DNA from 2 places in the Paenibacillus sanfengchensis genome. Region 2 is predicted to be linked to the other one. Evidence: a T-box and tRNA genes for the amino acid it is inferred to sense, from the RefSeq annotation. Region 2 holds a T-box; the other holds one or more tRNA genes.
The links. A T-box is a leader RNA that pairs with one kind of tRNA and senses whether it is charged. The one in region 2 lies ahead of V4U84_RS25720 (valine--tRNA ligase), so its partner is inferred to be a tRNA-Val.

Region 1: it encodes a tRNA-Val, which carries the amino acid that the T-box ahead of V4U84_RS25720 (valine--tRNA ligase) is inferred to sense. The anticodon was not compared.

Annotation. Positions count from the first base shown of each region.
Region 1 is NZ_JBAGJC010000005.1:127,379-142,438, forward strand. It holds gene V4U84_RS12455 (hypothetical protein) at 77-673, opposite strand; gene V4U84_RS12460 (YktB family protein) at 963-1,586, shown strand; gene V4U84_RS12465 (MFS transporter) at 1,614-2,882, opposite strand; gene V4U84_RS12470 (aminotransferase class I/II-fold pyridoxal phosphate-dependent enzyme) at 3,066-4,541, shown strand; gene V4U84_RS12475 (DUF1292 domain-containing protein) at 4,618-4,941, opposite strand; gene V4U84_RS12480 (copper amine oxidase) at 5,057-5,614, opposite strand; gene V4U84_RS12485 (MBL fold metallo-hydrolase) at 5,785-6,519, shown strand; gene V4U84_RS12490 (DUF3892 domain-containing protein) at 6,595-6,834, opposite strand; gene V4U84_RS12495 (GNAT family N-acetyltransferase) at 6,907-7,353, opposite strand; gene V4U84_RS12500 (hypothetical protein) at 7,608-7,850, opposite strand; tRNA gene V4U84_RS12505 (tRNA-Val) at 7,989-8,061, shown strand; partial or broken gene V4U84_RS12510 (ATP-binding protein) at 8,130-8,252, shown strand; gene V4U84_RS12515 (hypothetical protein) at 8,581-8,880, shown strand; gene V4U84_RS12520 (hypothetical protein) at 9,584-9,757, opposite strand; gene V4U84_RS12525 (YjfB family protein) at 11,011-11,187, shown strand; gene V4U84_RS12530 (hypothetical protein) at 11,309-12,256, shown strand; gene V4U84_RS12535 (polysaccharide deacetylase family protein) at 12,334-13,101, shown strand; gene V4U84_RS12540 (hypothetical protein) at 13,195-13,404, shown strand; gene V4U84_RS12545 (DoxX family protein) at 13,594-14,133, shown strand; gene V4U84_RS12550 (phosphatase PAP2 family protein) at 14,179-14,319, opposite strand; gene V4U84_RS12555 (PIG-L deacetylase family protein) at 14,347-15,048, opposite strand.
Region 2 is NZ_JBAGJC010000023.1:23,715-38,774, forward strand. It holds gene V4U84_RS25715 (bifunctional folylpolyglutamate synthase/dihydrofolate synthase) at 1-1,281, opposite strand, end outside; gene V4U84_RS25720 (valine--tRNA ligase) at 1,403-4,078, opposite strand; T-box leader at 4,176-4,444, opposite strand; gene V4U84_RS25725 (LysM peptidoglycan-binding domain-containing protein) at 4,903-6,240, opposite strand; gene V4U84_RS25730 (RluA family pseudouridine synthase) at 6,370-7,314, opposite strand; gene hemL (glutamate-1-semialdehyde 2,1-aminomutase) at 7,311-8,612, opposite strand; gene hemB (porphobilinogen synthase) at 8,644-9,648, opposite strand; gene cobA (uroporphyrinogen-III C-methyltransferase) at 9,671-11,224, opposite strand; gene hemC (hydroxymethylbilane synthase) at 11,230-12,192, opposite strand; gene V4U84_RS25755 (precorrin-2 dehydrogenase/sirohydrochlorin ferrochelatase family protein) at 12,196-12,843, opposite strand; gene hemA (glutamyl-tRNA reductase) at 13,006-14,391, opposite strand; gene speD (adenosylmethionine decarboxylase) at 14,603-15,001, opposite strand.

The DNA.
Region 1 (15,060 bases), on a different contig from region 2:
GCGCCCAGAAAACAACCCCCATCGATCAGGGGGCCGGCAATGAGTTTTTTAATCCTAGTTTACCTTAAACATAGGGCTACCATTCAAGGGAGATCAGTTTGATCCGGAGTTTGCGCAGTCTTTCCTTGCAGGCTTCGGCCAATTCGTCGTCCCCTTTTTGCAGCGCTTCGTACAATCTTTCCAGCTCCCGGTCCAGCTCTTGCTGAAGCGTTTCCAACTGCTGCTCCGCCGATTGGGAGGCGTAAATTTCCGACATCTTCTCCAGATCCAATACCGGGCCCTTCTGATAGATGACGCGGTGCTCCATGCCGTTGATTTCCACTAAGCGAATCACTTCGCCGAACAGGATGTTCTCGATGAAAATTTGACGGTCCTTGAACCGTTTGACCACCGCATGCCCCCGCAGATCGCCGATCAGCTTCTCCAGCCATTCGGCCAGCTTGGCGTCCTTGATCACGTAATCGCCCACGAGCTTGTATCCGTTCGCCAGGCGCTGAAAGCGCAGCTTTGTCAGCTTGCGTCCCGTGCGTACGGAAATGATAAAAATGGATTCATTCTCACTCCAATATAAAGAATATCCGTCTTGGATCAAATCGCGGATCAACTGCTGTATGTGCCGGCGGTCGAATCGGAGTTCCAGGTTGCAGTATTCCACTTCATAGCTTTTGTTCACGGCACTCCCTCCCTTTTTTCACCCCGCTTCCCTTGTCTTGAAGGGCTTCGGCGTCTTCGCTTTCCTCCCACTTTCGGCTTACCCTATCTTATACTTCATCTTATGTAAAAGAACTTGGATTATTGATTATTTTTACCCTTAACGGGCTGTTTCTGACGCAAAAGGGCGCGAGCTTTCCTTCAGCAGGGCCCTCTTGCCGGGCCCGAACTCGGGAATCCGGTCACGGCAAGTATGTTATACTTGGAACATAAGTCAAACAGTTTAGCGTTGTAATGGAGGTCAGAAGACGATGAGTTTTAACGGTTTTACCGAACAGGATTTCGATGCGTTGACCGTACCGGGGCTCGAGCCCCGAATGGAGGCCATTATCGGCCATATTCGCCCCAAACTGGAGGTTTTGGGAGCTTCGCTCGCACCTTACCTGTCCGCTTTGTGCGGGGAGGAAATGCACCCTCATGTGGCCAAGCATGCCCGGCGCAAGGTCAATCCGCCGATCGATACCTGGGTTGCATGGGCCGACAGCAAGCGCGGTTATAAGGCGTTGCCCCACTTTGAGGTCGGGATGTTCTCCACCCATTTATTTATCATCTTTGCGGTAATCTACGAGAGTCCGAATAAGTCGGTTTTCGCCGACTACATGATGAACCATGCCGACGAATTGAAAGCCGCCGTCCCCGGCCCGTTCTACTGGTCGATGGACCATATGAATCCGAACGGAATACCGCATCGTGAGACCGGTGTTTCCGAGCTCCGGAGCATGGGCGAGAAGCTGAAATCGGTCAAAAAAGCGGAAATCATGTGCGGCCTTCGCCTTGACCGCCAGGAACCGGTTCTTCGGGACGGGGACAGGCTCACCGCGAAAATCGAAGAAACGTTCCGGGCCCTGCTTCCGCTGTACAAGGCTTCTTTTTAAAGCGTACAGGCGTCCCTTGCCTGCTTCTCAACGGATTTGGTTTCCGGGGGGAGCGGGCTTTTTGCGCGACAGATGCAAGTGAAGAAAGAACAGCAGCGCCATCGAGACGGCACTGGCGACAAAGGGAGCCGGCGCTCCCCAGCCGTCCCACATCTTCCCCGATACGACCGGACCCATGGCCATGCCGAACCCCTGAATGGTCAGAAAAAGTCCCCAAACGGTGCCTTTTTCCCCTTTCGGCAAAATTCGTGAAATCATCGTATCCCACGTTGGCAAAATGCAGGCGTAACTCAACCCGATCACCATGACGAGCGCCCAGACAGCCGGTAGATTTCGCGTAAAAGCGAACAATCCGACCGCAACGGCGGAGAGCGAAAAGCCGATATTCAAAAAGAGAGCGGTGCCGTACTTGTCGACCAATTTGCCGACGGGAATCAGTCCGAGTACGGTAATTCCTCCTCCCGCAATCAGCATCAGGCTGAATGCCTCCGGTGAGAGATTCAGCTCCGTCCGTACGAACAGGGTGATCACGGGAGTCAGCAGGCCAATGGCAAAAGACTGCAAAAACAGCGCCGGGTAAAGAAGCGGGCTGACCTTCAGATTCGTGCGGATCTGCCGGTGCGTCTGCTTGATATTTTCCCAAAGCCCCCCCTTCCACAACGAAGCCTTGTCATCGATCCCGGCCGTTGAGGCCGATTTCGACTTCCCGCTATTATTCCCCGGCAAGAGCAGGGAAACGAGGATGACAATACCGATGCAGCCGAGCAGGATCCAGAAAACGAGTGTATACGACACTCCGACAAGGAAATTGATAATGACCGGTCCCAGCCCGGTTCCGCCCAAACTCGAAATCTGAATGACGCCCATGGCGGTCGCGAAATTTTTGCTCTCCTCCGTGACGGAGGTAATTCCCATCAGCACACAGGGCCAAAGCGGTGCCGTGCCGACCCCCAGCAGGGCGCAACCCAGCACGATGAATCCCATCGTCTTCATCACCGTAATAAGGAAGACACCGCCAAACGTGATGCAAAGTCCGATCGTCATCGTCATCCGAAAGCCGATCCGTTCGATCAGCCAGCCCGCCGGGCTGCGAAACAGATTGTCCCCAATATATTGGCACGAAAAAGACAATCCGATGGCAAACGCGCTCAGCTTCAACACATCTCCTATGTAAACGGGAAGTATTGAGACGATTAAGGCCCCCTTTACGAATTCAACCAAAAACATAATAATCCACAGGCAGATAAAGGTGGGGGTAAGCAGTTTTCGGGATACAAGTTTGGTAGCTAGTTCCATAATCTACCTCTCCTTTCTGTCGGCCTTACTTTTTAATCGATGTTATCCAGTCTATCCTTTTTCGCAAGCAACTTAACCTGTGCAATACATTGCCAACCCTTGGCCGCAAACTTCGCTTGCATTCCGGTCCCAGTTTGCTATACTCAACCTTGTTAAAATTTTACGAAAGGCAGGGACGGCCCTATGGATCACCAAAAAACGCCGCTATTCTCCGCACTTAAGAAGCATGCGGCCGCCAACCCCGTTCAATTTCACATTCCCGGGCATAAAAAAGGGCTCGGAACCGATAAAGAATTCCGCGAATTTATTGGCGATAATGCCCTGTCCATCGACTTGATCAACATCGCTCCGCTGGACGATCTTCACCAGCCGACGGGGGTGATCGAGGAGGCTCAGAAACTGGCCGCCGACGCGTTCGGCGCGGACTATACCTTTTTCTCGGTACAAGGCACCAGCGGAGCCATTATGACAATGGTAATGTCCGTTTGTTCTCCCGGTGATAAAATTATCGTTCCGCGAAATGTTCACAAATCGGTGATGTCCGCGATTATCTTTGCCGGGGCCAAACCGGTGTTTGTATCCCCCGCACAGGACGCAAACCTCGGGATCGACCACGGGATTACCTCTTCCTCCGTGCGGCGGGCTCTTCAGCGACATCCGGATGCGAAAGCCGTCCTGGTCATTAACCCGACCTATTTCGGCGTTTGCGCCCATCTCAAGGAAATCGTCGATCTGGCGCACAGCTACAATGTGCCCGTGCTTGTGGATGAAGCGCACGGGGTTCACATTCATTTCCATGAGGACCTTCCGATGTCGGCCATGCAGGCCGGAGCGGACATGGCGGCCACGAGCGTGCATAAGCTCGGCGGTTCCATGACGCAAAGCTCCGTGCTCAACATCAATATCAAAAACAGTCTCGTGAACCCGCAGCGCGTCCAGACGATCATCAGCATGCTGACGACGACTTCGACCTCTTACCTGCTGCTGGCTTCGCTCGATACCGCCCGCAGAAATCTTGCCCTGAACGGGCGCGAGATGGTCCAGCAGTCGCTGGAGATGGCCCACTACCTTCGCCGGGAAATCAACGAAATCCCCGGGCTGTACAGTTTCGGCAAGGAGATTCTCGGCAGCGAGGCGGCGTACGATCTGGATCCGACCAAAGTGACGATTCATGTACGCCATTTGGGGATTACCGGCTATGAAACGGAGAACTGGCTCCGCGAGCATTATAATGTGGAAGTGGAGCTCAGCGACATGTACAACATTCTCTGTATCATTACCCCCGGCGACACAAAGGAATCGATCGAAACCTTGCTGACGGCCTTGCGCCGCTTGTCCGAGTGCTATTACAAGGAAAACAACGCGAACGAATTGATCGTCAAAATCCCGGAAATTCCGCAGCTCTCCTTGATTCCAAGGGATGCGTTCTACGCGGATACGGAGGTCATTCCGTTCCGGGAGTCGGCGGGACGCATCATCGCCGAGTTCATCTACGTTTACCCGCCGGGGATTCCGATTCTGCTGCCGGGCGAAGTCATCTCGCAGAGCAATATCGACTATATCGTCGATCATGTGGAAGTCGGTTTGCCCGTAAAGGGACCCGAAGACCGGTATATTAACGAGGTCAAGGTGATCGTCGAGGCCGATCCGATTTTCTGATGCTTGACGACGAAAGGGCTGTCCCAAAAGCGTACTCGCTTGGGACAGCCCTATTTATGATCGAACGATTAAGCTTCTAGGCTTCATCCTGTTGGGAGACCAGCTCGTTATAAGCTTCCTCCACTTTGCGCCACTCGTCCTCGTCCTCGATATTGTAAAGCACCATCTCCTCGTTCTCTTCTTCCATGCGCAGGATGATGCCGTCGGCTTCCGGATTATTCCGTTCCAACAAAAGGGCATATAATTTGTCGCCGACGTCAAACGTCTCGACAAGTACCATTTCTACGTCATTGCCATGCTCGTCCGTCAGCGTCAATACGAACTCTTCATGCTCATGGTCATGATCATGGTCGTGTCCGCAGCCGCAAGCTTCACCGTGTTCGTGCTTGTGATCGCTCATTGAAATACCTCGCTTCGGTTAATTTGATGGGTTGCCAAAACCTGTCGGTTTCCCTCGTATCGTATCATTTTAGAGGGGGCAGGTCAATTTTGGAAAAGACCGCGGCCTCCCCCGGTTATTTCTCGGCGGTGACTGTCTTCTCCGAAACCAGCGTATAGTCGCCTCCGACAGGCTTCATATAGAAGCCTATGATATATTTCCCTTCGGATTTGAAATCATACGTATAATCATTTGTTCGGAACCAGAAATTATCCCTTTGTTCCTTAATTTCGTCGGACTGAATCACTTTGGAGTCGCCGTCGGGCGCCGTGATGGAAATACGAACCGAGGAAATATCCGTCCGTAAATCGTCGATTTGAGCGAACACATTGAACTTGAGCTTACCGGTCTTCTTAATATTGATATTTCCGATCGCCGTATCCCCCGTAAACAAAAACATATGGACATTCGGTTTATAGTATTTGACCGTTTTCGTTGCGTCATCATATTCGACAAGGCCTTCCAATTCACGAACCGGGACATAGGTTTTTCCTTCGACTATATAGCCTCCGTCTGTGACCTCTTGTCCGTTCAGAAGCAACTTCACCTTTTGAGTGGCCGAATCGGCAAATAACATCGAACCTCCCATCAGGGAGAAAGCAACGACCAGTATAGCAACTCTTCTCCATTTCATCTAAATAACCCTCCATTACATTCATGTTGATGTACATTTATACTCCGTGGCTAGCCTCAAGTTGCGGTTATCGGCCGAAAGAATCCGTTTTTTTGACGGACCCGCCCTTTCGTTAGGATTCGAAATCGTGTACATTAATGGAAGCAGCTTAAAATCAAGGAGGGGTAACATTGCCACTGCAGCTTCAAATGCTGGGTACGGGCGGCGCATTCGCCAAGAAGTACTACAACAACAACGCCCTTTTGTACGCGGAAGATTACACACTGCTGATTGATTGCGGAATTACGGCCCCGCTTTCCCTGCATCAACTGGACAAGTCCCTGGATGAAATCGACGGGATTTTGATCACTCACATCCATGGGGACCATGTTGGCGGGCTGGAAGAATTCGCGTTTCGCATGAAATTTATATGGGGCCGCAAGCCCGTTTTGTATATCGCCGACAAGCTCGTTCACCCGCTCTGGGAACATACGTTGAAGGGAGGCCTTACCCAGGAAGGCATCGCTTCGCTGGAGGATGCATTCGAGGTGAAGGTGCTGTCGGAAGGTACCCCGTACAGCCTCTCTCCCGGCCTGACCGTCGAGTTGATTCAAACGCCGCACATCCCAGGCAAAGACAGCTACTCCCTTTATATCAACGGTGAAATTTTCTACAGCGCGGATATGATCTTTCAAAGGGGTCTGTTAACCCGTCTGATCGAGGAAAGAAACTGCCGCAAAATTTTGCATGAGGTTCAGCTTCAAGGCCCCGGCCAAGTACATACCGAGCTTGGACAGCTCCTGTCCCTTCCGGCGGAAATCCGCCGAAATATTATGCTGATGCATTACGGGGACGAAATGGAAAACTTTATCGGACAGACCGAAGAAATGGAGTTTTTGCGTCAGCATCAAATTTACACATTGTAAGTAACAAACGAAACAGCAGCCCGTCCGGATAAGCGCCGGCCGGGCTGCTGTTTCGTTTGTCGCCAAAAAGCGGGATTACTCAAAATGGGGCAGCGCGTCCAAATTGTTGGTCGGATCGCCGTCCGCATCGCTGCGGATGTACATCTCTCCGTCTCTGCCCTTAAACAGGTTGGCTCCGGCGATCGCCCCGGCCTGTACCTCCCGCTTGGCCTGCTCGTAATCCAAAACACGGCCGCTCGAGGTCTTAAAGGCGGTCAAATCTCCGTCGCCGTTTTTTTGCACCGCAATAAACCTTTCCCTTGTATCCATAGCCATCTGCCCTCACATCTCCTCTGCACTAGTTTGGGTGATGGGTATAGCATGTCCCGTTTCCCGCGGGTTATGAAGCTACTTGAGCGTTTTGACCATGCGCACATGCGGAATCCCCGCGTCATCGAACGGTTCTGTGGAAATCGTGTCGTAGCCGAGCTTGCGGTAAAAGCCCTCAGCCTGGCATTGCGCATCCAATACCGATTGCGAAAAGGCAAGTTCTCTCGCCAGTTCCTCCAAGGCGATAAGCAGAATCTTTCCGACCCCGTGGGAGCGGAACGCTTTGCGCACGGCGATCCGCTGCATTTTGGCCGAATTGTCCTTATAGTACGTCAATCTCCCGGTTGCCGCGTAGGTCCCGTCCACTTCCACGAGAACATGGTGCACATCCGGGCTAAGCTTGTCGAATTCATCGATTTCCAGGTCGAGCGGGACATTTTGTTCCTGGACGAACACTTCCTTGCGAATTTCAAGACAATGCTCCAATTGCTCCTGCGTCTCCACATGTATAATCACTGCAGCCATTTTCATGCCTCCCCTAGATGGTGTTACATCAATAAACATTGAACTGCAACATTATACAAAAAAAACCGTTTTCGTGTATAGTTGGTTGCAGAAGCGATTTATTTGGGAGAGGAGTCGATCCGGCTATGGCTATGGGCATTACGATCGCGGCGGCCGTACTCATCGCGGTTTTGTTGATTGCCTCCATGTTTTACGTCACCAAAAAAGGCTACTCCCGGAAATGGGACGAGGAGTAACCGAAACGGGACTTATTCCTAGGGGTGGATCATCGTCTCCGTGGAATAGACATCTTCCTCTACGGTCGGCGAATAGACGTTGTCGGTGACGAAGGGTCCGAACCACCAAGGTGAAGCGGCCGCCTGTCTGCCCAGTGTGGCCTGGCTCGGAGCCAACATGCACCCGCCGATCAAAGCCATGAGCGCTAAAGCGGCGGTTATTCCCAGGAAAGCGCTGCGAACGGCGCGCTGCGGGAAGCCCAAAAGTTTGTGTTTGAACATAAGGTCCTGCCCCCTTCGTATAAAAGTGTCCTTTTTCTATTTTCCATTGTTGCCCGGATCACCGCCCCTATACCGAAAAAAAGAATTGACATCCCCTTATGTGCATGCTAATATAAATTTTGTCTTCACTATAATTTTGATCTGTTAGCTCAGCTGGGAGAGCACCATCTTGACAGGGTGGGGGTCAGTGGTTCGAGCCCACTACAGATCATCTCCGGGAAGCCTTGTGTATCAAGGCTTCTTTTATTTTTGTCTTGCGATTAGGAAGGGGTCAAAACCTATATTGGGGACACCAAGCTTACGTCCGCTCTGGTGGACCGCCTGGTGCACCATGCTCATATTCTTTCTTTCGCAGGTGAAAGCTTCCGGCTCAAGCAGGCCATGGAACGAATCCCACAGTAACATTTTTGCTGGCAAGTGACCTCGGCACTTTTCGCAGCAAAACTCAGCATTTCATTTTGCTTGGTGAAACCCCTAGTTGACTTCCATCTCCATTAACCCCCATCTGTCGTTTTTGAGAATCTTTCTTTTCTTTTTGCATAGCTTCTTCCACCATCCCTGGGAACACTTTAGAAGCCATTTATGCCGTCGTACAAATGTTCTCATCTTTTATAAGCCTGAGTTGTTTATCCATTACTCTCTTACCTCCTCAACTCGAATTGATTGGAAAATTTTACAGGAAATTAACGTATAAAATACATTAATAACTAAATACTGGATTAAAATATAAATGCAGCCATTTAGTGTGGAACTTTCAGATGAAAACGGACAGATCGATACAGAAATTCAAAAAATAGATATAGTTGCTCCTAAAAGAGATGGTTCTTTTACGATTCAAGATACCTATAACGGAGAGCCAGTAACGCCATGGAGATATGGTGATTGGTGGAACGCCAGCACCAAAATTGAAAGATATACTGTCACTGCTGTAACGGCCTTAATTTTTTCAATAGCTACTGCAGCAGCGCCAGGAGCTGCTATCGTAAATAGGTACAATAGGGGCAATAGCTACTACGATAGTAACAGATGAAATTCCGTTATTATACTACAAACGGAGGTACGCAGAAAAAAAATCCGCGGTTGCTACAACTTTAATTGTTGGGTCTAAATGGGAAACTATTTTTTATAGCGATTCAAGCCGTACCAAAGAATTAGAACGTACCACAGCTACAGTATTTTTAGACGGATATGAGGCTGATTAAGTGAAATTTTGGTTTACTTTTTTTAAATACTTTCTTGGATCATTTTTTTTCTACGGTTTAGTATTAATTGCATTCAATATTTTAATACAACAGAAAACATTGAATGAAATTGATTATATTCTAAACTTATTTATTGTTACTCTATTTAGTGCAATAGTTGGATTTTCTAAGGCTAGAAAGTAAATATCGATTTATTTTTATTCATCTCCCCTGAGTGGCTGCGAGTCAGCACCATTCGTTTTACGTTTGGTGCTGACTAAAAATTATTACGAACATTCATTACCTGCATCCTTAATGCTAAATTTGAACATTTCAAAAATATGCACTTCATATCCGTATAGGGGCTAACCATTCATTCTCTTCATAGGAACCCATTTCATATATAAGGGTGTTCTTCCCGCATGACGGACATTTCTTGGCTTTTTCAATTTCAGAAGCAAGCTTTAATTGGTTGTCACACCATATTTTCGCCATGCGTTCAGTAATACGGACTTTGCGGGCGTAGGCGGCATGATCGATCGGCGTATATGCTCACTTCCTATCACCTTCTCCTAAAGCAACGTTGATTTCTTTTATCGCTGCATTACTGTTGCTTGTAACCAAACCAGGATCTTCGCCATATTCATCAATCAGTCTGATGTTTATTTTTGCTTTTTCTAATGAATTACGTAGGCTAACCTTATCGTCATGAGCTGCCAAATACATAGAGCGTGCTTTCTCAGCTTCTCGGTTAGATGCATGACTAATTTGGTATACCGCAACTTAATAACATTTAGTGCATGAGTTGTTATTGACGCGAATCCTGTTTTCTGAGACTCATCAATATATCCGTTTATCATGAGTAGAGTCTTTTGTTCTTCCGACAACTGCTCTTCTTTCATCCTTTTACTCCCCCCTTAAAACAGCGTTAATTGCTCTAATTCATGCTCGACAGCAACACCTATTGAAAACTTTTCGTTCAACCACTCGTTAAACATCCGCTGTTCCGATTTATTCTTCCAAACCCAATCCATCCATTGCACATACCTCGGCGATCCTTCGGGAGGCTTAGTCTGCCACCAATGCCCTCTATTGTTAAGTTGATATTCTCTCTCCATGCAATCAACAACAATCCTCGATAGATCCTTTTCGAATGTACCTATATGGTATGGATTTTTGCCGCTCTTTTTCTTCGTGATGCAGTTATACAACTTACGTCATGCGGTTTAAAATAGGATTTAACTACTTGGTATGCGATTAATTCCACATCAACGAGTTTTCTCTGTATTACTAGCAACCTTTTATCCGCATTAGACCAATCCATCTTATTCACCCTCTAAGCAATTTGTATTCCCACATTCGGGGCAAGCCGGTTCCTTCCAACTCATCCCCAGGAACTTCTTTTATAGCAAATTCTATTTCGCATGTTTCGCTCTTTAGGGGATCCACATGTGTATTCATCCTTTCAGGCATCAGTCACATTCCGCAAAGGCCGCTAAGCGCTATTTGTCTTGCTTGATCTAATGTACCGTCATTTAAGCTTAGGTTTACGATCTCACTTAATGCCCTGCGCATTATAGCCAACTCCCTATTTTGCTTGTGAAATCTGGTTTCTTCGCCGTAGTATTTACAAGCCCAATGGGCAGCGCGATCATTTGCCTGACGAAGCTGTTTTTGTAGAGATTCCTTTTCGTCAAGCAGTTCTATGATTGTCTGCTTTGTAGCCGAATTTAGAATTTCTTTTGACGACGATATAACCGGGATCAAACGATCAGATACCAAGAGATAGTAAAATCCCGGAAATCGGAACGTGTCATGAAGGCGCTGCTGCAAACCAAGAACAAGAACGATATCGCCGCGCTGAACCATGCATTTGAAGGCGTGGAACAGGGGTGAGAGTTTCCGCTTTCCTTCAAGATTCCCCCCTGATGACCGATAATAACGGTGTATACCCATACCATTGGCGAGGAGGAGAAATCATGGACATTGGAGCCTTATCCACCGCATTGTCCCAAAGCAGCCTCAAGCAGGCCGTAGGGATCTCGGTGCTGAAGATGGTGAAGGAGCAGGCTGCCACGGAAGGACAAGCCCTGGTAAAAATGATGGAGCAAAGCGTTCACCCGAACCTGGGCGGCACCATCGACATCAAAGTTTAAACATGCTTTCGCGACATTTGGAAGAGGCCTTTTAGGGCCCCTTCCTTTTTTTGCCCTCAATCGCCCAATTTCAGCTCTCGAATACACTGTTAGCAGTTCTAATTCGGAAGGTGGAATTCGCATGAGTTTATCGGCATATCGGGAAAAGATTCTGTTTACGGCGGGCATGGGGGCGGGAGCTTATGACATCTGGGCATATGTTCCCGTGACCCGCCGAATCTTACGGCTTACCCACGGACTTGCCGAGGCTTCCTCTATGCCCTATCCCTCCCGGGATGGTCAACGTCTTGCTTTTATCGGCAGGAACGGTATCCTTTACGCCCTTGATCTGCGCAGCGGATCGCTAGCCCAACTGGATCGGATCGAGCCTTACACACTGTTGGACTGGTCTCCGAACGGCCAGTATCTGAGTTATGTCAAAGAAGGACGTATCGTTATTTATCACTTGGATTCCCATCGACATACCGTTATTGCCACAGCCGGGGCCACGGATGCTCAATGGTTTCCGTCCGGAACCTCCCTGCTTTATGCCGCCCCCGATCCAACCGGAAACGTGCAGCTTTACCGGATCCGTCCCGATGGGACGAACCGGCAGCCGCTGACTCGGAATACGGAAGGTCCGCTGCACAACGTTCGCCTCTCCCCTGACGGAAGATTCGCCCTGTATACCTCTCCGGGGGCCAGCATTTCCCTGATCAGCGTAGTCAATCTTGCGACCGGTCAAACGACCCGTCTTGAAGGAGGACCGCAGGCGAAAAACTATAATCCCGCCTGGTCTCCGGATTCCTCGCGCATCGCGTACAGCGCCACTGCTCTGATTCAAAACCAATACATCTCCTATATTCAAACGGACCACAGAGAAGGCGGGCAGATCACGACCTGGGCGGTATCCCCCTGCTTCTCCACCCCGGTCAGCTGGTCTCCGGACGGCCGGCGCATCGCCTATTTGTCAGGCTGTGAGGAACAGGAATCGGCGAAGGAGCTCTGGGTTGCCGATACGGGCGCGCTCCGCTCCCCGGTCAAAGTCCTTGAAGCCGGCTCCATAACCGCGATCGCATGGATAAAATAGGCGGCTTGAAGCAAAATAAAGTAATATGGACGTCCGCATACGAACTCAGTGAACTGTAAAGGAGGTTAACCGATACTATGTTCGCATCTGCCAAACTTACGGCTACAATTGCCCTTGCCTTGGCCGCGTCCATTTTCCCTCATCCGGCCGCCGCCTCTCCCGCGGCTCAACTCAAAGACCGCAGTTTTTATGAGGAACGCGGGGACATCGTCTGGGAGGTACCCATGGACGAAAAATTCATAGCGTTAACCTTTGACGACGGCCCCGATGCCCGCCAAACTCCGGAAATTTTAAAGGTTTTGAAGCAATATGATGCGAAAGCCACCTTTTTTCTCGTCGGTGAACGGGTGCAACGCTACCCTGAAATCGTGCGGCGGGAACTGGAGGAAGGGCATGAAATCGCCAACCATTCCTTCCACCATCCCTCTTTCCGTGGAATTTCAGCCGATTCGCTAACGTCGGAATTGACTGAAACGCAAGAAGCGATATTAGCGGCCACGGGCTCTACGCCCGTTCTCTTTCGCCCGCCGGGAGGATACTACAATGAGAAGATTATCCGCCTCTCCAAGCAGGAGCGCTTGCAGATGATTTTGTGGTCCTGGCATCAGGATACAAAAGACTGGACGTCTCCCGGAATTCACAAGATCGCCGAACGGGTGCTGAAGAACGCACGCAATGGGGACATCGTTCTGATGCATGATTTTGTGCATAACAGTCTGCAAACCCCGGAAGCTTTAAAATTGATTCTCCCCGAGTTGAAAAAGCAAGGCTACTCCTTTGTCACGGTTTCAGAACTGCTCTCCCGCAAAGTGGCCCCGAAAAAGCATATCGAGGTCAGCCACTAAGCCCCCGCTTCTGTTTTGTCTCGAAAGAGAGATCGGACGACAGAACGGGTAATGATAAGTGGCGGAAGATTCGCGGAAAGGAAGGTGTTACGGATGAACCTCAAGAAGGAAGATCAAGAAGAACAATTCGAAGGTTTAGGCTATGGCCCCGGGGTTGATCCCATTCCCGAGGCCGATAACGGCACGGCATCAACGGACATGCTGGAGGGGATCGTCGACGAGATAATAAATGAACCGATTGAGAACAAACAAGGGGACGACAATTCTCAGTCGCAAAACAATACGCAAAGCACGGAAAAATAAGGAGGGCCTAACTGCCCTTCTTTTTTTATGTCCACTTGCTGCCATGAACGGTAAATAAAATTTGTATTATTAAAATTTAAATAATTGTGATTTAAATCACATATTATGTGAAATAAATCACTTATAATAAAGACATCAAAGATGATCATCCAAAAAAAACAAAACACAAATCCTAAAGGAGTGGTTCATATGTTTAACAATTTCCTCAGAACGAACAAAGTTGCAATGTGGTTCCTCACCGTGATCCGCATTTACCTTGGCTATCAATGGATGACGGCCGGCTGGCACAAGATTACGGGCGGTTTCGATGCCGCCGGCTTCTTGAACGGTGCGATCGCCAACAGCGCCGGCGACCATCCCGCCGTTCAAGGCTGGTGGGCCGCTTTCCTGGAAAACTTCGCCCTGCCTAATGTCGACCTGTTCAACTTCCTCGTTCCTTACGGTGAATTTCTCGTCGGTCTCGGTCTGATTCTCGGTACCTTCACTACTTTCGCCGCCTTGATGGGGCTGGTCATGAACGCGGCCTTCCTCTTCTCGGGAACCGTAAGCACGAACGCGCAAATGCTGCTGCTTGAAGTGCTGGTCATCGTAGCTGCCGCCAACGCCGGCAAGATCGGCCTCGACCGCTTCGTTCTTCCTTACCTTCGCGGCTTGTTCCGCAAGACGGGCGAAACCGGACCTGCCGCAACGGCACCTAAACATCCCGCAAAAATGAAACATACGGCATAAACGCAGGGTAAGGCAAAAGACGCCGGGGAGCATTCCCCGGCATTTTTACATTCCTGCTTTTTTCGCTCCCGCTTTCCATCCCAGGTAGGCCAGCAGAGCGATGCCGCCCCCCGCCAAAAAGCCCCCGGCAATATCACTGGCATAGTGGACGCCAAGGTACAAGCGGCTTATTCCGATGATGACGATAAGTTTTGGGTATTTTTAATAGCAGGTTTATAGCAGGTTATCCCAAATGGTTTGCTCTGATTTATGGGGAAAATGAACGCCCCGCTCCCACGCCAGCTCAAACGCCTCAAACCGATGATGGGGCGGCACTTCAGGCCCCAGCTCGCCGAATACCCGCTCGATGCTGAGTATCTGCGATTCGTGCGCTTGCAAAGCGAGGCGTTTCGCTTCCCAGAGACTTCCCGCCTCCACCTTGACCACGCTGGAGCTTTCGGATTGATAGCTGCCCAGTTGATTATAATACAGTTTTTGTACCGACGGAGTTCGGCCCGAGAAAATAACCGCATTGACCGCATGGTGAATCACAATATGATCCCTGTGCCCGGAAATGCCGTCCTCCGGAAACGTAACGACCACCTCGGCGTTGTGGCGGACGATAAATTCCTCGATGTGTTTCTGCAGCTCTTCCGCCGGGACGTCCTTGAGCTTCCCGTCCCCCATTCCGAGCTGCCGCACCTCCGCAATCCCCAGGATCCGGGCGGCCTGCTCCAGCTCCCGCTCTCTTCTCGCCGCCAATTCCCGCGGCGTCATGCTCCCCAATCGTCCCGTTTTTCCGGCATCACCCCGCGTCGCCGTAAGCAATACGGGCAAGTGTCCTTCTCTGGCGGACTTACGGATCAAATAAGAAGAGGTAAAAGTTTCGTCATCGGGATGCGCGTAAATAAAAGCTATCGTTCGGCTATTTTTCATCGATACTCCTCC
Region 2 (15,060 bases):
TTCCGTCCGTGACGCCAAAAGCGCAAGCGCCTTTTTCCAATCACGCTCCACAACGATTTCCAGACCGGGTTTCGCCACTGAATCCTTCAGCTCCAGTACCAGATCATACAGCGCGCCCGCATCCAGTTTTCGACGGAAATCGGGCTCGGTCAGTATAAGCGTATCCACTATAGGTAATATATGCTCCAGGTAGGCACGATGATGCTTATTCGCCAACATCCCCATCATCAAAATCAACCGGCGGTAGCGAAACGTCTCCTTCAGGCTTTTTGCCAACGACTCCGCCCCTTCGGGGTTATGGGCCCCGTCAAGCACGATGTGCGGATTCACGGACACTCGCTCCAGCCTTCCCGCCCACGCCGTCTTCCGGAAGCCGTGAAGAACATCCCCGTCCTCCAACACGAAGGCCATGTACTGCCGCAATATTTCGAGAACCATCATCACGCCGGCCGCGTTCTTGCATTGATGCTCTCCCAGCATGGAGAGATTCAACCGGAAGTCGCGAAACGGTCCGCGAAAATGCATTTCCTGCCCTTGATCACCCAATTGGGACCGCTCATAGAAAAACTGCTCGCCAAGCAAGTAAAGTGTGCTTTTTTGCCTGGCTGCCGTCTCTTTTAATACATCGATGGCCTCGGGCTGCTCGACACAGCTGACCACCGGAACACCGGGCTTGATAATTCCCGCTTTCTCCCTGGCGATCTGCTCGATGGTGTCACCGAGAATATCCGTATGATCATAACCTATATTCGTGATTAAAGAAACGATAGGCGTCACAATATTGGTAACATCCATCCTTCCCCCAAGGCCCGTCTCCCATACTACCACATCCGGATAGCATTCCTCGGCAAAATAAAGGATGGCGATGGCCGTGCTGACCTCGAACATCGTTGGAGAACCCAGCTCGCTATCGGCGATATCCCGCACCAAGGGCAGCACCCGATTGCTGAGCGACAGCAGCGTCTCCTCGGGAATATCCTGTGCATTATACTGAAACCGGTTCGTAAATTTGGTAATATACGGCGAGGTAAATGTCCCTACGCTATAACCGCATTCCAGCAATGTGCGGGTTAAAAAGGCACAGGAAGATCCCTTCCCGTTCGTCCCCGCCACATGAATAAATTTCAAACGCCGGTGCGGATTCCCAAGCCGCTCCATCAGCTTATGAATCCGGTCAAGCCCCGGACGTATTCCAAATGGAATCAAACCGTTGATCCAATCGACGGCCTCGCCATAGCTTCGCAGCGCTCCGCCGTTCTCTTCTTCTACTTGAACCCCCATTGCATTCACCTTCATATTTTTGATGGAATGAACCTGCATTAAAACAGCAGACAGTAAGCATCCGGCTGCGCCTCTCCCGATGCCGGGAATAACTACAGCCGGATTGGTTGCATCCTTTAGCCTAAGCCTTCAATTCGCTGATCCGCGCAAGAACCTTATCCCGCTTCTCGGCATAATCCGCCATCTTGGCCTTTTCTTCCTCGATGACTTTGGCCGGGGCTTTGGAAACGAATCCTTCGTTACCCAGCTTCTTCTCCACGCGCTCGACTTCTTTATTCAGGTGGTCCAGTTCTTTTTCCAGCCGGGCGATTTCCTGGCTGATGTCGATGAGCCCCGAAAGTGGAAGGTAAAGTTCGGCTCCGGTAACCACCGCGGTCATCGCTTTGTCCGGAACCGCCGCCTCGATCGACAGATCCAATCGGGAAGTGTTGCAGAAACGGCTGATGTAATGGGCGTTCCGGTTGACGATTTCAAGCAACTCCGCATTCGCCGGTTTAACGAGCAGTTCGATTTTCTTGCTCATCGGCACATTCACTTCCGCCCGAATATTCCGGACGGCCCGGATCATATCAACCAACAGGTTCATTTCCTGAACGGCGTCCGGCGCTTCCAGCGCAGCATCATATTTAGGCCATTCCGCCAACGTAATCGTTTCGCCATGATGCGGCAGGTGCTGCCATATTTCCTCGGAAATAAACGGCATGAACGGATGAATCAACCGCAGCGTGCGATCCAGCACGTAGGCCAGAACCGATTGGGTCTTCCGCTTCGCGGCGGCGTCTTCTCCGTACAGGGACAACTTGGCGAACTCGATGTACCAGTCGCAAAGATCATCCCAAATAAAGTTGTACAACTGGCGTCCGGTTTCCCCGAACTCATAAGCGTCGATCAATCGGGTAACTTCCCGCGCAGTTTCGTTAAAGCGATGCAGAATCCAACGATCCGCCGTGGTCAACTCTCCGCTGATGTCGATATCCTCAAATTTGACGCCCTCCATGTTCATCAATGCAAAGCGGGAAGCGTTCCAGATCTTGTTCGCAAAGTTGCGCGCCTGTTCTACGCGTTCCCAATGGAAGCGAAGATCCTGCCCCGGGGTGCTGCTCGTGGACAGCATATAGCGCATGGCGTCCGCCCCGTATTTTTCGATGACTTCGAGCGGGTCAACCCCGTTGCCGGCCGATTTAGACATCTTTTTGCCTTCGCTATCACGAACGAGTCCCGTAAGCAGTACGTCGCTAAACGGCTTTTTGCCCGTGAACTCCATTGAGGTAAAAATCATGCGGGCAACCCAGAAGTAAATGATATCGTACCCGGTAACAAGAACGTTGGTGGGGAAGAACTTCTTGAAGTCTTCACTTTCCGTATCCGGCCAGCCCAAAGTGGAGAACGGCCATAAAGCCGAACTGAACCATGTGTCCAGCACGTCTTCATCCTGCTTCAAATCGTCACGGCCCAGTTTAGCCTTCGCTTCGGCTTCATCACGGGCAACAACCATCTCCCCGGTTTCCTCGGAATACCAGGCCGGAATGCGGTGGCCCCACCACAGTTGGCGAGAGATACACCAATCCCTAACATTCTCGATCCAGTACATATAGATTTTTTCAAACCGGTCGGGAACAAACTGAACGCCTTGACTGGCCTTCTGTTCCGCAATCGCCGCCTCGGCAAGTGGTTTCATTTTTACAAACCATTGCGTCGACAGATAGGGTTCAATAACTACCCCGGTTCTCTCGCTGTGTCCAACCTGATGGACATGGTCTTCGATCCGGATCAATACGCCAAGTTCTTGAAGGTCCTTCACAATTTGCTTGCGGCATTCGCTGCGATCCAAGCCTTGATACTTCCCGGCTTCCCCGTTCATTTTTCCGCTCTCGTCCATAACGATGACCTGCGGCAAATCATGACGCATCCCGACTTCAAAGTCGTTCGGATCATGGGCCGGGGTGATTTTAACGGCGCCGCTGCCGAATTCCTTGTCGACATACTCATCCGCGATAATCGGAATTTCCCGTCCTATGATTGGGAGAATCAACATTTTGCCAATCATGTCTTTATAGCGCTCGTCTTCAGGATGAACGGCTACCGCCGTATCGCCAAGCATCGTTTCCGGACGAGTCGTGGCCACGGTGATCGAACCGCTTCCGTCTTTAAGCGGATACTTCAAGTGATAGAGGTGCCCGTTGACCTCCTTGTATTCCACCTCAATATCGGAGAGGGCGGTGCGTGCGGCCGGGTCCCAGTTAATAATATATTTGCCTCGGTAAATCAGGCCTTTTTCATACAATTTTACAAATACTTCGCGGACGGCCTTGGAAAGCCCCTCGTCCAGAGTGAACCGCTCGCGGGAATAATCCAAAGAGAAGCCCATTTTCGCCCATTGCTCATGGATCGTCTCGGCATAAGTATCCTTCCATTCCCAGACCTTCTCCAGGAATTTTTCGCGTCCTAAATCATAACGAGATACGCCTTGTTCTCTAAGCTTCTGCTCCACTTTCGTCTGCGTGGCGATCCCGGCATGGTCCGTACCCGGAAGCCACAGGGTGTTGTACCCCTGCATCCGTTTCGTCCGGATCAGGATATCCTGAATGGTTGTACCCAGCGCATGACCCATATGGAGCATACCGGTTACGTTTGGCGGCGGAATGACGACCGAATACGGCTCGGCATCCGGTTTCAGATCCGCTTTGAAAAAACCTTTCTCAATCCAATAGCGGTACCATTTCTGCTCCGCCGCTTTCGGGTCGTAGGTCGTCGGCATTTCCGCCGACAAGGGTTGCTGTTCTTGCTTTTCTGTCATTTGTACCTGACCTCCATTACATTTGAAATGACTTTGGCACAATTTAAGTTTGAGGTTCTGTGATGATGGGCCAAGAAAACACAAAAAGCCCCTCGTCTCAAAGGACGAAAGGCTTTACTTTCGCGGTACCACCTTTGTTTCGCAGGCAAAGCAACCACATGGCCATTTCCCGTAATGTTTCGCTATGCTTGCGACACTCATGCAGATAACGGCTGCGGCCGGCCCGGTCTAGCATATCAGAACGATATGGATCAAACGGACGACTCCCGGGCGACTTCGGCCAGCTGTATCCTGCGGAATCTTCCAGCGTATCGATTCCGCTCTCTGAAGGGTTCACTGCCTACTCTTCCCGTTCTTGGTCTTTAATAATGGGTATTGCGGCATTTATCTTTTTCATAATATCTTGATTATGTCCCGGAGTCAACCTGACGATTCAAAAATGGACATTTGTCCTTCTCATGGAGACAGAAGCAGATTCCTAGCCGCCCGGCCGGTGACTTTTATCAGCAGAGTTTGCGTAAGTTAGGCGATTTGTCCACTTAAAGACCAGTAACGGGAAAACCTCACGTTAATTTACCACTTTTGTCCATTGAGTCCAAATTAGCTGGAAAAGCTCCAGCTATTTCGCGATCCCAGTCGCCAATTATTCGATTTCAGATGAATTAGCGGGAGGTTCTCCAGATAATTCACCTCTGCTGCCACAAAGGCACCCAATTAACGGGAGTAACTCCCGTTAAATGCATCACGGACTCCGGAGTTTCTTAAACAACAAAAAAAGCCGCACAAATTCACTGTGCAGCTTTCAATAGTCCGCGTCTCATGGATTAGGGAATATACAGCACCTGTCCCTCATTCAGATGCTGTTCGCTCAGGCGGTTGTACAACTGAAGTTCCCGCGTGCTGAGCTGATAACGCTCCGCGATCTCATCCAATGTCTCTTCACGCTGGACGATTACCAGCTTGACCTTACGGAAAGGCGTCTGTTCCTCAGTATTGCCGATAAACAGACTTTTCCACCGCACTTCCTCGCCATCCCCCGAATCCTGGGCCGCAGCCTGGACGTTCTCTTCCTCCGAAGCCTCGTAGACAGGTTCGGCATCCGTCCGTTGAGTGGATAGCAGCTTGCTGATCCCAAAGTGGTCGTCATGCTGCCCTCCGTCGTTCTTTTTGCTGCCGAGGGCGATTTTCAATTCCTTTTTCTCCTCGGCGGGCTCCGGTGGGATCTGATTCTTTTCTTCCAAAATCTCCGTCCCGATATGCTCCAACGGTTCCGATTCGGCCAAGACGGGAACCTCATTCTCGACTTGAGTCGGTTCAGAACCAAGGGCGTCCTCAGTATGGTCCCGTTCCTTCTGGAGTTGGACTGTTTCGGCGGCGGTTTCGGAAAGGAAATGGTCTTGCTCCCTATGCGCCTCGCCCGGGTCCAGAGCTCTCTCAAGCAAGCCCTCGTCCAGCTCTTCCTTCACTCCGCCCGCAGCCTCGGCCGACGGTTCCCGCGAACCGGGGGGCGCCTCCGTCCATTCCGCCTCCTTGTCCTCCAGAACGGACTGGGCAAACAGCGGCGAATCCACATTGTTCCACGTCAGAACCTGCGGCTGCTCGTCCGCATCTTCCGAACCGGGCTCGGCCTCCTGTTCCCAAGTGCGAAAATTCTCCGCGTAAGTCGGCCGGACATTCCCGGTATGAAATTCCCGCCCCCACGGGTTGGAACGATCCAAGTCCGCATCGCCGCGTACCTCAGGGGCAGGTTCATGGGAAGTTACAAACTCCCGGTCCTTCCACTCTTCCGGCTCCTCCGTCAACGAAGAGGTTTCGATCCCCTGAAGCGATAGAACCCCCGTAATGTTCAAGCTTCGGGCACTTAGCAGGTCTACATCGAAATTTTCGATTTCGACCGCAATATCCTCCAGCCTTCCGACCCGGCTTAGCGGAATCGTAATCTCAACCGGGATCCAATGTTCCAATTCATGCGTACCGCCTTCCCCCCGATACAGTCCCGACAACAGCAGATGGCCGCGGAGGGAAGCATACTCTTCTCCCGGAACGACCTGGATTCTTGGAAAAAGCTCGATTTCCTCCAATTCGTCGATACCGGTCACCTGTTCCGACAAATGGACGCGTTCATAAATATCAAACCTTAAACCGTAGGATGAATCCGTCAAATAGGTTGCCTCCTTTCAGCATAACCAGACCTGATTGGGGTCCGCTCTAATGAAGGGCCCCATCATCGCTCGTTTTTATCTATATGCTTGAAAATAGAGTGCATGCCTGATTTTTAACGGAATTCCGGCTCAATTCCGGCCTTTGGCCGTGCTTGTCTTATGATGGTCCCCGCCTTGCTGCAATTGTTCTAGCAACCGGTTCCAGCCATCCGGCCAGGGGTCGTCCACACAGATCCGTTCCCCAGTCAATGGATGGGGAAAGGCCAGGCTCTCGCCGTGCAGCGCTTGATGCGGAAAAAGAGCAGAACCGCCGCCGTAAAGGGTATCTCCGATCAACGGATGACCCGCATGGCTCATATGAACGCGGATTTGATGGGTTCGCCCCGTATCCAGCGTCAGCCGCACCAGGCTGGCCTTCGGATACGTTTCGACCAGCTCCACTCGCGTCAGCGCGTCCTTGCCCGACGGGGATACCCGCCGCCGGGAGGGGTGGTGGCGATCCCGGCCGATCGGCTCGCGAATGACCCGGAGGGTCGGGGAGACCTGCCCCTCCACCAGCGCCGTGTAAACCCGGCCGATCTCCTTCCGCGCCATGGACGCGTCCAGCTTCAGCTGCGCCATGGCGTTCTTGGCGTAGAGCACCGGGCCGGATGTGTACTCGTCCAGCCGGTGGATATGCCCGGGGGCGACCGGCTCGCCCCGCTGCGCGAACACCGCCGCCACGAGGTTCGCCAGCGTAGGCGGCGAACCGGCCCCGTCCGGATGCACCTTCAGCCCGGCCGGTTTATGCACGACGAGGCAAAAGTCGTCCTCGTACAAAATCCGGACCGGCCGCTCCACGGGGGCATACTGGGACACCCGCGGCGGAAACAAGCGCAGGCGCAGGCGATCCCCGGCCAGCTTGATCTCGTCGGCCGCATCCAGCTCCCGGAGCAGCTTGGCCGGGAACCCCAGCTCCCGCGAAAGCCAAAGGAGGGCCGCTTCATAGCGGCCCCCCGGCTCCAGAGGTTTCAGCTTCCCCGGCATCAGTTCGTACCATTCGCCCCGCCGGGTTCCCGAAACCGGCGCGCTCACAGCTTATGCAGCGCACGGCGGTGCGCTTCGATCGTCGCATCGATGTCCGCCTCGGTGTGAACCCCGGATACGAACATCCCCTCGAACTGCGAAGGCGCAATATTGATGCCTTCCTCGATCATCGCGGCAAAATACCGCCGGAACATATCAAGGTCGCTGCTCTTCGCCGTATCGTAATTAATGACCTCCGCATCCGTAAAGAATGGGCATACCATCGAGCCGACCCGGTTAATCCGGCAAGGAATCCCCTTCTCCTTGGCGTTGGCGATAAATCCTGCCTCGAGCCGGGCCGACAAGGCCTCCAGCCGGTCATACACTTCCGCTGTCAGCAACGAGAGGGTCGTAAAGCCCGCCGTCATGGCCAGCGGGTTGCCGCTCAAGGTCCCTGCCTGATAAATCGGGCCGACCGGAGCGATTTGCTCCATGATCTCGCGTTTGCCGCCGTAGGCACCGACCGGCAATCCGCCGCCGATCACTTTGCCCAGGCAGGTCAAATCCGGCGTAACGCCAAAGCGCCCTTGGGCGCAGTGTTTATCGACCCGGAACCCGGTCATGACCTCGTCAAAGATCAACAGGCTGCCATGCTCCGTCGTCAGCTTCCGCAGGCCCTCCAGAAATCCGGGCTGCGGCGGCACGACGCCCATGTTGCCCGCCACCGGCTCTACGATCACGCCGGCGATTTCGCCGCCGAAGCGCTGAAACGCCAGCTCGACGGAAGCCAAATCGTTATACGGTACCGCAATCGTATTGGACGCCACGCCTTCCGGCACACCGGGACTGTCGGGCAATCCGAGTGTGGCTACACCGGAGCCGGCCTTGATGAGCAGGCTGTCCGCGTGGCCGTGGTAGGACCCTTCGAATTTCATAATCTTGTTTCTTCCCGTATAGCCGCGGGCCAGACGGATCGCGCTCATCGTCGCTTCCGTCCCGGAACTGACCATCCGCACGATATCGATCGACGGGACCCGCTCGGCCACCAACTTGGCCATCTCCGTTTCAAGCAGCGTCGGGGCGCCAAAACTCGTGCCCTTGGCCGTAGCTTCTTGCAGGGCCTGCACAACGTCCGGATGGGCATGTCCCATAATCAGCGGTCCCCAGGATCCGACATAGTCGATAAATTCGTTGCCGTCGATATCATAAATGCGCGAACCGGCTCCACGCTCTACATATACCGGGGTCAGACCGACGGATTTAAAAGCGCGAACCGGACTGTTCACGCCGCCCGGCATCACCGTTTTTGCTTCCTCAAACGCCTGGCGGGACCGCGTTTCGCTGCGCCGCCCGATCTTTTCACTCATGAGAACCTCTCCTCACCCGTTAATATTAGTTCTATTTACCCTCGCGCAGCCAGCGGGCAGCGTCTTTGGCGAAATAGGTGATGATGATATCCGCACCGGCCCGCTTCATGCCGAGCAGCATCTCCGTAACGATGGCCCGCTCATTGATCCAGCCCCGTTCGGAAGCCGCTTTGACCATGGAATACTCCCCGCTCACATTATAAGCTACGAGCGGCAGATCGAATTGGTCCCGGAGCAGGCGCAGCACGTCCATAAAGGCAAGCGCCGGCTTCACCATCAGCATGTCCGCTCCCTCCAGCACGTCCGATTCCGCCTCTCTGAGCGCTTCGCGCGCGTTGGCCGGGTCCATCTGGTACGTCTTGCGGTCGCCGAACTGCGGTGCCGAATCCGCAGCTTCGCGGAATGGCCCGTAGAACGCGGACGCGTATTTCACCGAATAGGACATGATCGGAATATGGCTGAAGCCCGCCTCGTCCAGCCCCGCGCGAATCGCTTGCACAAAGCCGTCCATCATATTGGAGGGCGCGATGATATCCGCTCCGGCTTTGGCCTGAGAGACCGCGGTACGAACCAGCAGGTCCAGCGACTCGTCGTTCAGCACATCCCCGCAGAGATGGCCGTCGCGCTCAAAAGTATGTACCATTCCGCAGTGGCCATGATCGGTAAACTCGCACAGGCAGGTATCGGCCACGACCAGCAGATCCGGATACAGCGCCTTGATTTTGCGCGTAGCCTGCTGAACGATGCCTTCCTCATTGAACGCGGAGGAACCTACGCTGTCCTTCGTTTCCGGAATGCCGAACAACAGGACCGCCGGGATGCCGAGGTCAACGATTTCCTTTACTTCCTCGTCAAGCGTGTCCAGCGAAAAATGATAAACGCCCGGCATCGAGGAAATCTCGTTCTTGATTCCGCTGCCGTGGGCCACAAATATCGGTTGAATGAAATCATCCACCGTCAAAACCGTCTCGCGCACCATGCCGCGAATGGCGGCGGATTGCCGCAGCCGGCGGTGTCTTACAATCGGAAAACTCATGAAACAATCCTCCCTTAAAGAATCAATTCAGCTTTCGGCGGCCGCCGCCCTGCTTCCAGCCGAGAAGAGCGGCCACCAGGCTCGAAATCGTCGCTTCTTCGGCGAGAATCTCTACGCGAAGTCCCGCCTCCTCGGCTGTCTTCGCCGTCACGGGGCCGATGCAGGCGATGGCCGCGCCTTCCAGCGCGGACGCCGGGTCCTCAATCCCCATGCGCTTCAGAGCGCCGAGCAAATTCGTCACCGTCGATGAACTGGTGAAGGTGACGGCATGAATCTTGCCTTCTTTCAGCATTTTAAGCAACTCTTCGTCCTCATCCGAGGCCGGAACGGTGGCATACATCACCGCCTCCGTGACGTCGAGGCCGTGGTCGCGAAGCGCTGCGGGCAGCCAGGAGCGCGCCAAGTCGCCGCGCGGGAGCAGCACCTTTTGTCCGGGCTTCAGCGCCGTATCGAACGCCTCAAGCAGTCCTTCGGCCTGATAGCGTCCCGGCAGTTCTTCCGCCGCGATCCCGTAGCGTCTCAACGCTTCTTTCGTCGCGGGACCAACCGCCGCGATCCGGGCGTTATGCAAGGCTCTGATATCTTTACCCATTCTCTCCAAGTGATGAAAGAAAAACTCCACGCCGTTTACGCTGGTAAAAAAAGCCCAGTCATATTCCGGCAAGCGCTCCAACGCCTGCTCCGCAGCAGCCAGCGGCTCGCCCGAAGGCATTTCGAAGTCGATGACCGGAAATTCGTAGGGCTCGCCGCCAAGGTCCTCGATCTGCCGAACCAGTTCGCTCGCCTGGGAGCGGGAACGGGTCACCAGAATACGCGTGCCGAACAGCGGCAAGGACTCCGCCCACATCAACTGCTCCCGCTGGTTCACGACCTCGCCGACCACGATGACGGCCGGCGGCTTGAAGTCGGCCTCCATTACCTTCTGCTCGATATCCGCGAGCGTGCCGGTCAGCGTCTCCTGTTCGGCGCGGGTTCCCCAGCGCACGAGAGCGACCGGGGTCTCGGGCGGCCGGCCGTGCTTCATCAACTGCCGGCTGATGTAGCCGATTTTGGCCACGCCCATCATAAATACCAGCGTTCCCGTCGCGTTCGTCACTTTTTCCCAATGAATGGACAAATCCAGCTTATCCGGGCTCTCATGCCCGGTAATGATCGATAGCGACGAGGCCATATCCCGGTGCGTTACCGGGATGCCGGCGTAGGCCGGCACCGAAATTGCCGCGGTGATTCCAGGCACGATTTCGTAAGGAATTCCGTGCTTGCGCAGCAGCTCGGCTTCCTCCCCGACGCGTCCGAAAATGGTCGGATCCCCGCCTTTCAGGCGCACTACCGTTTTGCCCGTCAAGGCCAGGTCGACCAATAGCTGGTTGATATCCTCCTGCTTCATTGTGTGTCGGTCCGTCCGTTTGCCCACATAGATTTTCTCCGCACCGCGCTTCGCCTTGCCGAGCAAGCTGGGATTCGCTAACCGGTCGTAGACGATCACATCGCCCTTCGCCAGGCAATCCAGCCCCTTCACGGTAATCAGCCTGGCATCCCCAGGCCCTGCGCCAACCAGATATACTCTCCCCGTCATCTCCATCACTCCCTGGCTGCCGCCAAAATTTCGTCCGCTCCTTCGGAAATGAGCTTTTCCGCCACAGCTTCCCCCAACAGAGCCGGGTCATTCCCCGCCATTGTTTCTTTCAGGATAACGCGCCCGTCCGGCGCCCCTACCATCCCGGTCAAAACGATTTCACGGGCAAGCTCTTCATATCCCGAGCCCTGTTCGTTTTTGCCCAAAACCGCAAATGCGCCGACCGGGACCTGACAGCTTCCTCCCAAAACCCCGAGAAACCTGCGTTCGGCGGCCACCGTCAGCGCGGTCTCCGGGTCATTGATCAAGGCCAGCAGTTCCCGGACCTCCTTGTCGTTCTCCCGGCATTCGATCCCGAGTGCTCCTTGGCCGACCGCGGGGAGGCATACGTCCGTCGGAAGATAGGCGGTGATTTTATCCTCCCAGCCCATCCGGAACAGGCCGGCTGCCGCCAAAATAATCGCATCAAAGCCTTCCGTCTCCAGCTTTCGCAGCCGGGAATCGATATTGCCGCGAATCGGCTCCAGTACGAGATCCGGCCGATAGGCACTAAGCTGGCTGGATCTTCTCAGACTGCTAGTGCCCACCTTCGCTCCCTGCGGCAATTCGTCGAGCGTGCGCCCTTCCTTGGAAATCAGTGCATCCCGGGGATCTACCCGCTTCGGAACGGCGCCGTTGATCAGCCCTTCGGGGAGTTCGGAGGGCATATCCTTCATGCTATGTACCGCCAGGTCGATCTCCCCGTCCAGCATCGCCTGCTCAATCTCTTTGACGAACAAGCCTTTGCCTCCGACCTTGGACAAAGTAACGTCCAATATCCGGTCGCCCTTCGTTACGATTTTCTTGATCTCGAAATCGTAAGGAAGCCCCCGGTCCCTGCAGATCGCCTTCAAGCTGTCGATTATCTGTCCCGTCTGCGTCAGGGCGAGCTGGCTTTGCCTTGTCCCTACCACAATGGTTCGTCTCATCCTTCATTCCTCCCGGTATTCATCCATCCATGCGATCCATTTATCCTCATTCCAAGCCGGAAAACGGCCCTCGCGGATCGATGCGAGTATATCCATCTCCACCAAGGCTTTGAAGAGAACGGCTCTTCGCTGTGTGTCCGCCACCCGCTCTTTGATCATCTTTCGGGCCAAACTTAAAAACACCACATAGGTTTCATAATCCTCGCCGAAATGCGTCTCCAAGTCCCGGCTTAACTTTTTCGCCGCCAGAGGGCCCGCCCCGGACGTGGAAACGCCCAAAACCAACCCGCCCCGCCGGACAACGCTCGGCGAAATAAAGGATCCCTTTCCGCCCTCTCCCGCATGATTAACGGGAATTCCGAGAGCATTGGCCTCCGCCGTTACGGCATCGTTGACCTCCGCTTGATCCGTGGCCGCATAGACGAGAAAAGCGCCTTGCAAGTCGCCTTCACGGTAGCGGCGCCGCTCCCAGGTCAGCCGGTCTTCCGCATCCCATCGTTCCAGCAAGGAAGTGGCCGTAGGGCTGATCAGCACAAGCCGGGCGCCTGCATCGATCAGCGAGACCATTTTTCTTTCGGCTACGGAGCCGCCGCCCACAATCACGCACCGACGGTTTTCCAGGTTCATCATCAGCGGAACATAATAAGTCATAAAGTTATAGGTACCCTTCCTGAAGTTTCCGTATTGTGTATAGCATACTGTACCCTTTTGCATTTTTCCAGCGAACCGGTCGAAAAACAGCAAGAAACCCCAAGCCCTCGCAACATTCCGGCGAATCCGACCGAAAGTCAAACTGAAGGCTCGGGGCATATTTTACACGGATGCGTGTACCAGAGAGAGGGGAGGCTGTGCCGACGCTTCTTTCTCTTCGGAAAGCTCCAAAACCTCCTTGGAAGCTCCGCTTTCAAGACTCGACTCGTCCAGCATCTTGATATGCTCTTCCAACGCGAAAATCTGCGTAAACCAGTCGAGCGCCTCGGCTCCCTTCTCCTCCCCCGCCATCTCTTTAATCCGGTTGATCGGATCGTGCATCATCTGGTTCACGATGCTCTTGGTCAACCGGCGAATGACCTTCCGCTGACGCTCATCGAGCTCGGGCAGCTTGTTGAACATGCTCTCCAGCGTCGTCTCATGAATGGTGGAAGACTTCTCCTGCAAGGCCCGGATCACAGGCTTGACTCCCAAAGTTTGCAGCCAGTTTCCGAAAACCTCGATTTCCGCCTCGATCATTTCTTCAATTTTCACGGCTTCTCCCCGCCGCATTTCCAGATTGCTCTCCACAATTCCTTCGAGGTCGTCGATATCGTACAAAAACACATGCTCCAGCTCGCCGATGGCCGGATCGATGTCCCGGGGAACCGCGATATCGATCATAAACAGCGGCCGGTCCGGACGCTGCTGCATGCTCTTGGCTACCTGGGATTGCGTAATGACGTAACCCTCGGCTCCGGTCGAACTGATCAAAATATCGACCTCGGTCAGCCGGTTCATCGCTTCCTGCATCGAGCAAGGGGTGCCATTAAATTTGGCGGCCAGCTCCTGCGCACGTCCGAACGTACGATTGGCGACAATCACTTCCTCCGCTCCCGCTCCGCTTAAGTGCTTGGCCGTCAATTCGCTCATTTTGCCGGCGCCGAGAATCAGCACCCGCTTGCCGGTGAAGCTTCCGAAGATCCGCTTTCCAAGCTCCACGGCAGCATAGCTGACCGAAACCGCACTCTCGCCGATCGAGGTTTCCGAATGGGCCCGCTTGCTTAGAGTAACGGCCTGTTTAAACAGCATGTTGAACCACTTTCCGGTACCTTTTTCGCGCTGGGACAGCAAAAAAGCGCTGCGGACCTGACCCAGGATCTGCGTTTCCCCCAACACCATGGAATCCAGGCCGCATGCGACTCTAAACAGATGACGGATGGCTTGCTCGTCTTCATACATATATAAATGCTTGGTAAATTCCTCGCGCGGAATACCAAACCACTTCTCCATAAAACTTCGGATAAAATACCCGCACATATGCAGTCTGTCTACGACCACATAAATTTCCGTGCGGTTGCAGGTTGCGATTATGACGCCTTCCAATACACTCTTGGTGCGTTTCAACTCCTGCAGCGCTTGTGGCATATCCTGATCCGCAAACGCAAAGCGTTCTCTTACTTCCACAGGCGCCGTCCGATAGTTTAACCCGACTACGACAATGTGCATTGCAAGTTCACCTGCCTTTTAGAAGTTGTGACAGCATTCCTCTTGAACAAACTATGTTAATTATATCACAGAGGCCACCGCAAACTCGGGGTTTTCCATGAGTTTTTTATGAATTATTTATGAAATGTAAAATTTTAATAAAATAAATAACCATGGAAGTTCTTCCATGGTTATAATATCTTTCCCATTTTCTAAGTAAATTATATAGGTCTTAAACCAACTCCGCTTGATTAACGACCGGAGTCACGACCTCAAGCTCGCCCAAACCGCGAATCAGTTTCTTCGCGTAGCATTTTTCCGGTTTTAATACGGAAACCAGGTAATCGATTGCCAGCTGCGGGTCTACGGTCTCACCGCAAGTGTAACAATCAATCGCAGCAAAACCTCTCTCAGGATACGTATGAATCGAGAGATGGCTCTCCGACAGCAAAACAAGCACCGTGGCACCTTGTGGTTCGAACTGTTTGGATTGCACGGACAGCACCGTGGCTCCGCAAGATTCGGCAGCTTCCACCATATGAGCTTGCAGCAGCTCTGCGTTGTTCAGTACCTCAAAATCGACTCCCCAAGTATCAACAGCAACGTGTCTTCCGAAAGTTGAATATTCCATCTTTCGGTTCCCCCTTCCTAGGAATAAAATGTTTGAAAAAATTTCATCCGCTAGGACCT